Regions from separate parts of the Rossellomorea sp. YZS02 genome, predicted to be linked through region 2. Evidence: riboswitches for the same ligand, from Rfam matches in the RefSeq annotation. Region 2 holds a riboswitch; the other holds the start of a gene.

Region 1 (6,479 bases), on a different contig from region 2:
GTTCGCAGGGTTCAGCGGGGGTGCGCAAGTGCTTGTCGGTCCGACCGGCGGCTATATTTTTGGCTTTATCGTAGCGGCTTTCTTTACAGGTTATATTCTTGAAAAAACGAAGTTCACCATTCCGATGGCGATGATCGCCAATACGGTTGGGATGATCATTACATTGATCCTGGGGACCATTCAACTGAAATTTGTAGCGGACCTGGGCTGGAATCAGGCGATGGCAGCGGGAGTTTATCCGTTTATCGTAGTCGGTCTGATCAAAGCGTTCCTGGCAAGCTGGATAGGTATTACGGTAAGAAAGCGTTTGGTTCAGGCAAAATTGATCCAGAGTCGGAAAGTGGCCGCATAAGTAAAAGTGGACTCCTATTTTTAGGAATCCACTTTTTTTTATTTAGAATTTATACATTGACCAGTAACCAATATCCTTAAATCCAATCCGTTTATATATCTTTCCTGCTTCAGGATTATCATAGAAAAGGCAAAGCTCTTTTCCTTCGTTTAGAACGTCACGGCAAAGCTTCGTCATGCACTCTGTGGCATATCCCTTTTTCTTATACTGGGGGTGGGTGCATACAGCGACGATCATGGCGGACATGCTATTTTCCGCCGTAGTGGACGCGGAAGAAACAAACTGTCCATCCTGTTCCACGAAGTAGCTGCGGGCAACCCCTTTTTCCATCCCGTGCTTTCTTTTCTCCACTGTAAAACTTCCTCCGCTGAACTCAGGGATAGCGTTCAACAGCTCTACAAGCTTCGGTAAATCATCGAAATTGGCCTCTTTCACATGGGGCAGATCGTGGTCATCCATGGCCGAGGTACTGTCGCATTTGGCATAATACATATGTCTCTTCGAATCGATCTTCCTTGATAAGTAGGGTTCAACTTCAGTGACAATTCGTTTCAAACCTGAAACGATGCTGTAGTCTTCCGTCCCGTTGATAATAGCGGCGAACCCTTCCGCATCGAATTCCCCCATGGAAAACGGAATGAAGTTTTCCCGGTACTTAAGGAGGATCCCCCTTAAGTTTCCTTCATCATCGAAATCGCCCCAGATTCTCTGGAAATCCTGCTCATATCCGAAGGCTTCAATGTCCCCGATGATGAATAAATTCTCAGCAGGTTGTTGTTGAATAAGCTGCTGGCAACTATCGTGATCTTTTTCTGTAAGCTGTCTGATCATCTTGATTCCCCCTGTAAAATTTAATCATAATCATACCAAAATTAGTAATATTTAGTAAAGTTTTATTTTTAGGTGAAATCAGAAAAAGAATGGGGAATTGGTAATGGTTTTAAAATCCGAGTATTAGGGAAACTTATGAGCAAGAACAGTTTTAAGGAGGAGCACAAATGCTTTGGACCATCATCGGAATTTTATTAGTTCTTTGGTTACTAGGATTGATCTTTAAAATCGGTGGAGCCGTCATCCATGTTCTACTGATCATCGCCGTTGTTGTATTCTTATTCAACAGAATCACCGGCCGGAAAAAAGGGCTATAACGATAACAAAGGTCCGTCCCTCAAATGTGAGGGACGGACCTTTGTATGTCAGGATGATTTATTTAACGGACGGGCCGCCTTTTTGTTCGATGTCAGAAGGGACGTTTGAGAATTTCTTGAAGTTCTCGTTGAACTTGTGAGCAAGTTCTTTTGCCTTCGCTTCATAAGCGGATTCATTGGACCAGGTCTTCTTAGGCTGAAGGACTTCGTCTGGAACACCAGGAACGTGGACCGGGATGTTCAGACCGAAGATTTCATCTGTCGCCGTTTCAACATTCGTCAGTTCGCCTTCAAGAGCGGCTTGAATCATGGCACGGGTGTAAGAAAGCTTCATGCGGTTTCCGACACCGTATTCTCCACCGGTCCAACCAGTGTTCACTAAGAATACCTGTGCATTGTGCTCATCGATCTTCTTACCAAGCATTTCTGCATAACGAGTGGCAGGAAGCGGAAGGAATGGAGATCCAAAGCAAGTTGAGAATGTAGCTTGCGGTGACGTGATTCCGCGCTCAGTACCTGCAAGCTTTGATGTATATCCGCTTAAGAAATGGTACATTGCCTGTTCTTTTGTCAGCTTGCTGATCGGAGGTAATACGCCGAATGCATCAGCTGTCAGGAATACAATCGTATTTGGGTGTCCTGCTATACTTGGCTCCACGATGTTTTCCATCGCTTGAAGGGGGTAGGCAGCACGCGTGTTTTCTGTTAAAGTGTTATCATCATAATCCGGGAGGCGGGACATGTCATCAAGAACGACATTTTCAAGTACTGAACCGAAACGGATTGCATCAAAAATCTGTGGCTCCTTCTCACGCGTTAACCCGATACATTTCGCATAGCAGCCGCCTTCGATATTGAATACACCGTTCGGGGACCATCCGTGCTCATCATCACCGATCAAACGGCGGTTAGGATCTGCGGATAAAGTCGTTTTACCAGTACCGGATAATCCGAAGAACAATGCGACATCGCCTTCGCGTCCAACGTTTGAAGAACAGTGCATGGACAGGATATCGGATTCAGGAAGTACATAGTTCATCACGGAGAAGATCGACTTCTTCATTTCACCGGCATATTCCGTTCCGCCGATCAATACGATTCTTTTTTCAAATGAAACGATGATAAACGTTTCAGAGTGAGTGCCATCCACTTCCGGATCAGCTTTGAAGTTCGGCGCTGAAATGACGGTGAACTCTGATTGATGATCTTTTAACTCATCTGTTTCCGGGCGGATGAATAATTGGTGGGCAAAAAGATTATGCCACGCAAATTCATTGATTACCTGGATCGGCAGTCTATGTTTCGGGTCGGCGCCTGCGAACCCTTTAAATGAAAATACTTCTTCTTTTTCTTTTAAGTATTCGATGACTTTCGTATATAATTTATCGAATGATTCCGAAGAGATCGGCTGATTGACAGAACCCCATTCGATTTTATCTTTCGTCGTTGGTTCTTCTACAATAAATTTATCCTTAGGAGAGCGTCCTGTGTATTTACCAGTTTCTGCTCTGATTGCACCTGATGAAGTTAAAACTCCTTCATTTCGTTGAAGGACCTTTTCGACTAGTTGAGAAACAGATAATTGTTCCTGGATGTTTTGACCGTTAAGTAATTCCGTTAATTCATTAGACATGCTCACTGAATTCATTAGAACCCTTCCTTTATATAAATTTATTTAAATGGAATCGTTTACTTTACAAAAATAGTATAACACAATCAAGCTATTAGTCTATACTATTTATTTAATTTTATAATGTGTCTTCATTTTGTCACATTTTTCTCCCTGATATAGCTTGTTTCTTCTTATATATATGAAAATGTGAAAAGAATGTTTAGCCTCATGGATGAATTAGGCTATTTTAGACAGACTGTGACTTCCAGTGGCATGCTCTAAAGCTGGTTAAACCTGTCATTCGAAAAAAAGTTGACACCCTTTGTCCTAAACGTTATCATTGTTCCTTGAACGGATACTCTTATCCTGAGCTGGTGGAGGGAGCAGACCCTATGAAACCCAGCAACCTGCTAAATAGTGTAAGGATCTTCTTCTTTATGAATCGATCCGATTAAGCGAAGGTGCTAAACTGAGGCAAGGTCTCTAAAACCTTGAACGATAAGAGAGAAAAGGCGCGGCTATGATCTGAAACCTTTCCTCTGAAGCTTTTCCCCGAGGAAGGGTTTTTTCTGTTTATAGTGGACCACATGCACATAAATCATGATTGTTTGATAAAAGAATCATGTTTACTTCATACTACTTAGGGAAATGAGTACCGTATCTGTTTACTTTTTGTCGGAACTGTTTCTGACAAATATGCTTAAGGAGGAACCTTGATGTCAACTAAACGTCGTCTGTTTACATCTGAGTCCGTAACCGAAGGACATCCAGATAAAATTTGTGACCAAATCTCTGATTCAATTCTTGATGCAATTCTTACCAATGATCCGAATGCACGTGTAGCGTGTGAAACATCTGTTACAACGGGTCTTGTGCTGGTTGCAGGTGAAATCACTACAAATACGTATGTCGATATTCCGAAAATCGTTCGTGAAACGATCCGTGAAATCGGTTATACTCGCGCGAAATACGGCTTTGATGCTGAAACATGTGCTGTTCTGACTTCCATCGATGAGCAGTCTGCCGATATCGCTCAAGGTGTGGACCAGGCACTTGAAGCTCGCGAAGGTCAAATGTCCGATGAAGAAATCGATGCCATCGGTGCCGGGGACCAGGGGTTAATGTTCGGATTTGCTTGTAATGAAACGAAAGAGCTTATGCCTCTTCCGATTTCTCTTGCACACAAAATCTCTCGTCGTCTGACAGAGGTTCGTAAAGAAGAAATTCTTCCTTACCTTCGTCCGGATGGAAAAACGCAAGTAACCGTTGAATACGATGAAAACGACAAGCCGGTTCGCATCGACACAATCGTTATCTCTACTCAGCATCATCCTGAAGTGACGCTTGAGCAAATTCAGCGCAACCTGAAAGAATATGTCATTGACCCAGTTGTACCGAAAGAACTGATCGATGAAGAAACGAAATACTTCATCAACCCGACTGGCCGCTTCGTAATCGGTGGACCACAAGGTGATGCAGGATTAACAGGACGTAAAATCATCGTTGACACATATGGCGGATACGCGCGTCACGGTGGAGGTGCATTCTCTGGTAAGGATGCAACGAAAGTGGACCGTTCAGCGGCTTACGCAGCGCGTTATGTAGCGAAAAACATAGTAGCAGCAGGACTTGCTGAAAAATGTGAAGTTCAATTGGCGTATGCAATCGGGGTTGCACAACCGGTGTCCATCTCCGTTGATACATTCGGAACAGGTAAAGTATCAGAAGACGTTCTAATTGACGTGGTTCGTAATAACTTTGATCTGCGCCCGGCTGGAATCATCAAAATGTTAGACCTTCGTCGTCCGATCTACAAGCAGACAGCTGCTTACGGACACTTCGGCCGTAACGATCTTGATCTTCCTTGGGAACGCACGAACAAAGCAGAAGCTTTGAAAGCAGAAGCTTTAGGCGAATAAGGAAAGATAAAAAAGACCAACACTCAAGAGGTGTTGGTCTTTTTTTGGTGATGAAAAGGCTTGTATTGTCGGTTTACTCCTATAGCAGGTATATCGTCATTTTGACAGATGAAAATTTATATATGGCAGATAACTTCGTGAAATGGAAGGGAACTTCATGCCCGTTCCTCTTTACAAGAAAATATTCCATGAGTAATCTAAGGATGGATGGGGTATCCCAAGTATAGGTAGTTAAAACGGTTTGATATTTTTATAATACTGACCTTTTTCTGCGTATTCCCTTGAAATGCGCTTCATTTCACTAATATCATGTTCGTTCAGTTCCCTCACGACTTTTGCCGGCCGTCCGAAAGCAAGGGTATTAGGCGGTATGACCTTTCCCTGGGGTACGAGGCTCCCTGCGCCGATAAAAGCCCCTTCGCCAATTTCAGCATTATCGAGGATGATTGATCCCATTCCGATCAATGCCTTTTTTCTGATCTTGCAGCTATGTAAAATCACCCCATGACCGACAGTGACTTCATCTTCAAGGATAAGAGGGTTATTTGGACTCTGATGAAGGATGGAGTTATCCTGTATATTTACTTTATCACCGATCTTAGTGGGCGCAACATCCCCCCTGATGACGGTATTGAACCAAATACTTGATTCTTCACCAATCTCCACGTCTCCGGAGATGGTTACATAATCGGCAATGAAAGCCGACTGTGCGATGACAGGTTTTTTATCGTAATATGGATAGAGCATTTTTTACTACCCCTTTCAATAATATTTATTATAATAATGGTAGCAGAATTCATTCATGGAGAGAACTACAAAGGAGGATTTGCCATGTGGAAATGGGAATCAGATCAAGAGGCAAAGGCAGTCATCGTCATCATACATGGTGCGATGGAGCATCACGGCAGGTACGGTTGGCTCATTGAAATGTGGCGTGCATCGGGATTCCACGTCGTCATGGGTGACCTGCCAGGTCAGGGTATGACGTCCCGAAGCCAGAGGGGACATATCGATTCCTTTGATGAGTATATTGTAGAAGTGAAGGATTGGATCCAGGCGGCCTATCAGTTCGAATTGCCTGTCTTTGTAATCGGTCATAGTATGGGCGGTCTCATTGCTGTTCGTTTGCTGCAGGAATCCCATGTGAACCTAGCCGGTGTCATATTATCCTCACCATGTTTGGGATTGGTGACAACGCCTGCTAAACCTGTTGAATTATTGTCACACGCTTTAAACAAAATCGCTCCAATGGTGAAGTTCCCTTCTGGACTCACCGTCGATATGGCGACCAGGAATGCGGATGTCCGTGAAATCGACAGCAACGATACTCTTTATATTACAAAAGTGTCAGTCCGCTGGTACAGAGAACTTTCCCAGGCGATTAAAGCGGCTTTTACAAACCTGGAGAAAATGCCTGACGTCCCATTATTGACGCTGCAGGCAGGTGA
Region 2 (6,479 bases):
CTTTGTGAAATAATTCTAAATTTTCTATACGGGAAATCGCTTCTTTAATACGATCGTGTGAGGTTAATAGTCCAACTCGGACGTACCCTTCCCCGAATTCTCCAAATCCTACACCCGGTGCCACAGCAACGTGTATAGTTTCAAGTAAATAGGTGGAAAACTCCACGGATGTGAATCCTTCAGGCACCTTCAGCCATGCAAAGAAGGAACCTTGTGGTGCTTTTACTTCCCAGCCTATTTCCTGAAGTCCGGAGATTAATAGATTCCTTCTATCTTCGTATGTTGCAACCAGTTCGGCCACGCAATTCTGTGAACTTAATAAAGCCGTTGTGGCTGCTTCTTGAATCGCCCCGAACAGACTGACGTATAAATGATCCTGCAGGAGATTGATCGCTTCAATGACACTCTTATTCCCAACGGCAAAACCGACTCTCCAACCGGCCATATTATACGTTTTGGATAACGTATAAATCTCTATCCCTACGTCCTTGGCACCTTCTGTTTGCAGAAAACTTATGGGCTTTTTGCCATCGAATCCAATCGCGCCATAGGCAAAGTCGTGGACCACACAAATATCATGCTGTGCCGCAAATTCCACTGTCCCTTCGAAAAATGATGCAGTTGCGGTTGCTCCAGTAGGATTATTGGGATAGTTGAGGAACATCAATTTGGTCTTTTCTAATTCCTCGCTGGAATGAATGCGATAATCAGGTAGAAATCCATGTTCTTCCTTCAGGGGCATCTTGATCATCTCAGCTTCCGCCAAAGCCACACCTGATACATAATCCGGATAACCTGGATCGGGTACTAATACCCCGTCACCTGGATTCAATAAGCATTGGGGGATTTCAACTAGCCCTGCTTTTCCCCCAAACAGGACGGCTACTTCTGTTTCCGGATCGACCTTAACCCCGTATTCACGGAAGTAGAATGAAGAAATAGCCTCTTTAAAGGACGTTAACCCTCGAAATGGAGGATATTTATGGTTGATCGGAGAAGCTGCAGCTTCTGTCAATTTTTCCACGATATGCCGGGGCGTCGGCTGATCCGGGTTTCCCTGGCCTAAGTTAATGACGTCATGCCCCTCTTTCATCGCAGCATTCACTGTTCCTGCCAGTGATGCGAAAAATTGTTGAGGCAGTAACTCCAAACGTGCTGCCTTTTTAAAGTTTTTCATACACTCACCTACTTATTTTTTGAAAATTAATTACTTTCAAATTCTAGTCACAAATGATATAACGAAGAATAAAGAATGTAAAGGAATATATTCAAAAAAGTACATGAGGTGAAGATAATGATTCAAAAGATCGGACTCGCCCAAATGGACATCGCATATGGGCGTCCAGAAGAAAACAAAGGAAAAGTAGAACATTGGGTCAAAAAAGCAAAAGATGATGGCTGTCATACAGTCGTTCTTCCCGAGCTGTGGACAACAGGCTATGACCTTACAAGGATGGATGAAATTGCAGATGAAGAAGCAAAGGATTCCTCTTCCTACCTTACTTCCCTTTCAAAAAAATATTCAATACATATCATAGGTGGATCTGTTGCGAACAAAACGAAAGAAGGGGTAAAAAATACACTTTTAGCCGTTGATTCTAACGGACAGTTGGTCAAACAGTATTCAAAACTTCACCTGTTTAAACTGATGGATGAACATCTTTATTTACTTCCAGGACATGAGGACGGAATGTTTACTCTTGATGATACAAAAATGGCTGGACTCATTTGTTACGACATCCGTTTTCCAGAATGGTTCAGAAAGCATGTACTATTGGGAGCCAAGGTTGTTTATGTGGTTGCTGAGTGGCCGCGAGCAAGAATCGATCACTGGCAAACACTCTTAAGGGCACGTGCGATCGAAAATCAATGCTTTGTTATCGCCTGCAACCGTGTTGGTCATGATCCTGACAATGAGTTTGGAGGGTGCTCCCTCATCATTGACCCTTGGGGCAAAATCCTTGCTCAAGGTACTCACACAGAACAACTGGTTTCAGCCGCAATCGATCTGCAAGAGGTAGAAGAAGTCCGTAGGAAAATTCCCATCTTCCAGGATCGGAGACCGGATTTCTATTAATTTCAAAAAATCATTGACATGGAAAATACTTCAATGGTACTATTCAATTCAAATGAAACATTCTGAAAATTAATTAAATAGTGTACGCAACTCTTATCAAGAGCTGGCTGAGGGATTTGGCCCTATGAAGCCCAGCAACCGACCATCATACCGTTGAAAAACGGGGCGCTCTATGCGCCGGATTGATCAATCCAGTAAGGCACGGTGCTAATTCCAACAGAAAGATAGTCTTTCTGAGAGATAAGAGGCGACGAAGATGAATCTTCAAGCCTCTTTCAAACATGGAAGAGGCTTTTCTATTGCCCCGGAAAAGCCTCCATCACACCCCAAAAGGTGCATCAATAGGAGGAAATACAATGGCACTCACCAAACTCAATACGTATCAACCACTTACTGAACTATCTGCCATAGCGTTGGCCAAACGTCTAAAAATTTTTGATGATGCTTCTCAATTAACTTGTGAAGAAATCGGAGATGGAAACCTGAATCTGGTCTTTCATGTAGTTGAACGGAGTACAGATAAAGGGATCATCATCAAACAAGCTCTTCCTTATGCAAAAGTTGTTGGTGAAAGCTGGCCCCTGACTATCGAGAGGGCAAGGATTGAAGCGAGTGCCCTAAATCTTCAGAGGTCATTTGTTGGAGACCTCGTACCGGAAGTATATTATTCTGATCCAGCACTAGCCATTACCGTGATGGAGGATCTAAGCAAACTCACAATTGCTCGCACAGGCCTAATCCAAGGAAGCAAATATCCTAAGCTATCAGAGGATATAGGGACATTTCTCGGGAATACATTGTATTTCACATCGGATTATGCCTTACATCCCTTTAAGAAAAAGGAATATGTGAAGGAATTTTCAAATCCTGAACTATGTAAAATTACCGAAGACCTTGTTTTCACGGATCCTTTCTTTAATAGCGAAACTAATGACTATGAGGAAGAACTAACCGAGGATGTTCAACAATTATGGGATGATTTCAAGGTGAAACTCGAGGTGGCAAAATTAAAGAAGAGCTTCTTGACTGAAGGCGAAGCACTGCTGCACGGGGATCTTCATACGGGCAGTATATTTGTCGATACCTGCCAAACGAAAGTGATCGACCCGGAATTTGCATTTTATGGACCAATTGGTTTCGATATAGGTCAATTTATTGCCAACCTCATTTTCCAAGTAGTCTCAAATCCTGAAGAAAAAGAAACCATTCTTGATACTATCAAAAATACTTGGCACGTTTTCTCTTCAACGTTCGCGGGACATTGGAAAGAGAGTGGAGATGCCTATACGAAAGTCGATGGGTATCTTGAATATGTATTGGAGAAAAGTTTCCGGGACAGCATCGGCTTTGCAGGATGTGAATGTATCAGAAGGACGATCGGTCTTGCACATGTGGATGACCTGGAGAGCATCAGTTGTAAGGAACGTAGGCTAAAAGCAAAACGGGCCTGTTTGAACATTGGAAAAAGACTCATTATAAACCGTATGGATATTCAATCGATCGAGGAACTTCTGACGATTGTACGGTCACATTCTGAATGAAAAGGAGATACTCATGACACAAACACTTACCATACCAACCTCACTCGAGTGGCATGAAGATCATTTACTGATCCTTAATCAACAAAAGCTGCCAAATGTAGTTGAATATCTTAAACTTAGAAATCTGCATGAATATTATGAAGCGATTGTCTCACTCAAAGTAAGGGGGGCACCGGCAATCGGGATCACTGCGGCATACGGGCTCGCTCTAGCCGCAAGTCAATATGACACAGAAAATCTGAAAGAGTTCATGAGCCTTTTCACACGTGATAAAAAATACCTTGCAGATTCAAGGCCGACTGCTGTCAATTTATTCTGGGCATTGAACCGCCTGGATAAAGTACTGGAACATGTACAAACCGTAAATGAAGCAAAGACCGATTTGATTCATACAGCTATCCAGATTCATACAGAGGATGAGGAGGTATGCAGGATGATCGGGGAGTTTGCCCTGACAGTATTGGATGATAAGCGTAAGGTTATGACCATTTGCAATGCCGGAAGCATTGCCACAAGTAAATATGGAACTGCACTCTCCCCTTTTCACTTAGGAAGGGAGAAAGGGATCGGGTTTCAAGTGTTCGCCTGTGAAACTCGGCCAGTGCTTCAGGGTGCTCGTCTGACTGCTTGGGAACTTCAGCAGTCAGGTGTTGACGTGACCCTTATTACCGACAGCATGGCCGCTCATACTATCAAGGAGAAAGGAGTGGAAGCGGTGATAGTCGGCGCTGACCGTATAGCTGCAAATGGGGATACTGCAAATAAAATCGGAACATCGATGCTTGCCATTCTATGTAGCCATTACAGTATTCCTTTTTATGTGGCTGCTCCCTCCTCCACGTTTGATCTGGACTCTAAGACAGGTGAGGATATCCCCATAGAAGAAAGAGCACGTGAAGAAATCACGACGATGGCAGGCTCCATCATCGCCCCAGAAAATGTCCCAGTTTATAATCCCGCCTTTGACGTGACCTCGAATGAGTTGATTGCTGGTATCATCACAGAAAAAGGAGTGTTGTATCCTGACTTTGAAGAAAGCATAGGACGTGCCATTGGAGTAATTTAAAGAAGAGAAGGGACTTCACCTTCTCTTTTCCCCTATCTATCCGGTTATATCAGCTTGGTAGAAGCCCACATTTCCCTCGGATTCACCTCGTATATGCCATTTTCACGGTACATGAACTGATGGATGATGAATTCTCTCCTTAATGTGGCAAAGTCTTCATGGAATTGTTGAATATATTCATTCAATTCTTTTTCCTCATACTTTTCACCCACTTTGAGTCCCTCCACCATATGTTCGAGTATGAATAGTTTTTTCTTTTGTTGTGAAGGAATGGTCTTGATCCGTCCATTTTTCTCCAGGAAATTATTTTTCACTTTCTGTTTCTCTTTCATTAGTTGTTCTGTCAACGTTCTTTCCCCTTTCTCTTCATGAGCAAATCTGTGAAGAACATCCCCGTGATGATTTAGTACTTTTTTATTCAGAAAATAGTAAATCGTGTTTTTCTCCCGTCTTGAATAGACAAGATTGCATTCTTTAAGCTTCGTCAAATGATGGGAGATTGTGGGTGCCGTAAGCCCAAGTTTCCCCGCAATGGCCCCTACGTGCAGGTTTTCTTCTGCCAGTAAGTAGACAATCTTAATACGGGTCGGATCCCCCATTGTTTTATGAAAAGCCACCTGTTTACTAAGCTGCAAAAGTTGCCACCCCTTTTTATAATTAGATTATCATCTAATTAGATGATAATCTAAACAGGTGAAAGAATCAATCTGTTTTTTCAGAAAGATTCATCAAGTCTGTGGTAACTGGTGCAAGATGCATAAAAAAAAACAGATATAATCCCAGGGGATTATATCTGTTTTCCTTAACTTTCCAGTGACAATAAGATTTCTTTTTTATCGATTTGCGTACCTGCATAGCCTGTGAGTTTCTTATTCTTCCCGATGACTCGGTGACAGGGGATGATGATGGGGAACCGGTTTGCTTTATTCGCCTGTCCAACTGCCCGCACGGCTTTAGGTCTACGAACGGTTTCTGCTAAATCTTGATACGAACAGGTTTCACCATATGGGATGTCTTGAAGGGCATTCCATACTTCCAATTGAAAGTCTGTTCCTTCTATTTTCAGAGGAAGATCAAATACTCTCCTTTCCCCATTAAAAAATTCATGCAGCTGTTCCTTCGCCTTTAGAAGAATGGGATGATCCGCTTCATTGGATACTTCTTCTTCAACGAACTGCACAGAAAGCAATTGATTTTGATCTGCAGAAAGCTTAAGGTTCCCGATGGGACTAGCAATAGTGATTGAATGAAACGACATTTTAAAGGACTCCTTTATGATTTTGGCAAATAAATATGGAAGATGGTCCCTTCTCCAACCATGCTCTCAACCTGGACGCTTCCTTTATGCTCTTTAATAATTTTAAAGCTTACCATCAGGCCAAGTCCAGTCCCTCGTTCCTTTGTTGTATAAAAGGGTTCACCAAGCTTTTTTATTTTATCTTTTGAGATCCCGCCTCCCTGGTCCTTGATTTCGATATGAATCATTTCTTCTGCTGTTTCCTTGATGCTGATTGAAATGACCCCGCCACCTGACATTACTTCAATGGCATTCTTAATCACATTGATGAATACCTGCTTTAACTGATTGGGTTCAGCTACGATAGACGGCAGGTTCACCTGATAATTTTCCTCATACTGAACATTATGCATGACTGCCTGGGCACTTAATAATTCAACCGTATCCTTCATGATTTTGATTAAATCCGTTTCCTGGAATTGGATTGCCTGAGGCTTTGCCAGTACCAGAAATTCCGTAATGATCGACTCAATTCGCTGAAATTCAGAAGTGATAACA

What was found. A riboswitch is a leader RNA that binds a small molecule or an ion and turns the genes downstream of it on or off. The one in region 2 is predicted to bind S-adenosylmethionine.
Region 1: another riboswitch for S-adenosylmethionine. It lies ahead of metK (methionine adenosyltransferase); the one in region 2 lies ahead of mtnK (S-methyl-5-thioribose kinase).

Annotation. Positions count from the first base shown of each region.
Region 1 covers NZ_JAXBLY010000019.1:65,774-72,252, reverse strand. The annotation lists gene SLH55_RS17685 (biotin transporter BioY) at 1-352, shown strand, start outside; gene SLH55_RS17680 (GNAT family N-acetyltransferase) at 395-1,183, opposite strand; gene SLH55_RS17675 (lmo0937 family membrane protein) at 1,351-1,500, shown strand; gene pckA (phosphoenolpyruvate carboxykinase (ATP)) at 1,559-3,148, opposite strand; SAM riboswitch class I at 3,471-3,617, shown strand; gene metK (methionine adenosyltransferase) at 3,829-5,031, shown strand; gene SLH55_RS17660 (gamma carbonic anhydrase family protein) at 5,263-5,778, opposite strand; gene SLH55_RS17655 (alpha/beta hydrolase) at 5,863-6,479, shown strand, end outside.
Region 2 covers NZ_JAXBLY010000004.1:4,971-11,449, reverse strand. The annotation lists gene SLH55_RS05270 (pyridoxal phosphate-dependent aminotransferase) at 1-1,177, opposite strand, end outside; gene SLH55_RS05265 (carbon-nitrogen family hydrolase) at 1,295-2,077, shown strand; SAM riboswitch class I at 2,168-2,324, shown strand; gene mtnK (S-methyl-5-thioribose kinase) at 2,434-3,618, shown strand; gene mtnA (S-methyl-5-thioribose-1-phosphate isomerase) at 3,632-4,684, shown strand; gene SLH55_RS05250 (metalloregulator ArsR/SmtB family transcription factor) at 4,729-5,319, opposite strand; gene SLH55_RS05245 (methylated-DNA--[protein]-cysteine S-methyltransferase) at 5,487-5,942, opposite strand; gene SLH55_RS05240 (PAS domain S-box protein) at 5,957-6,479, opposite strand, start outside.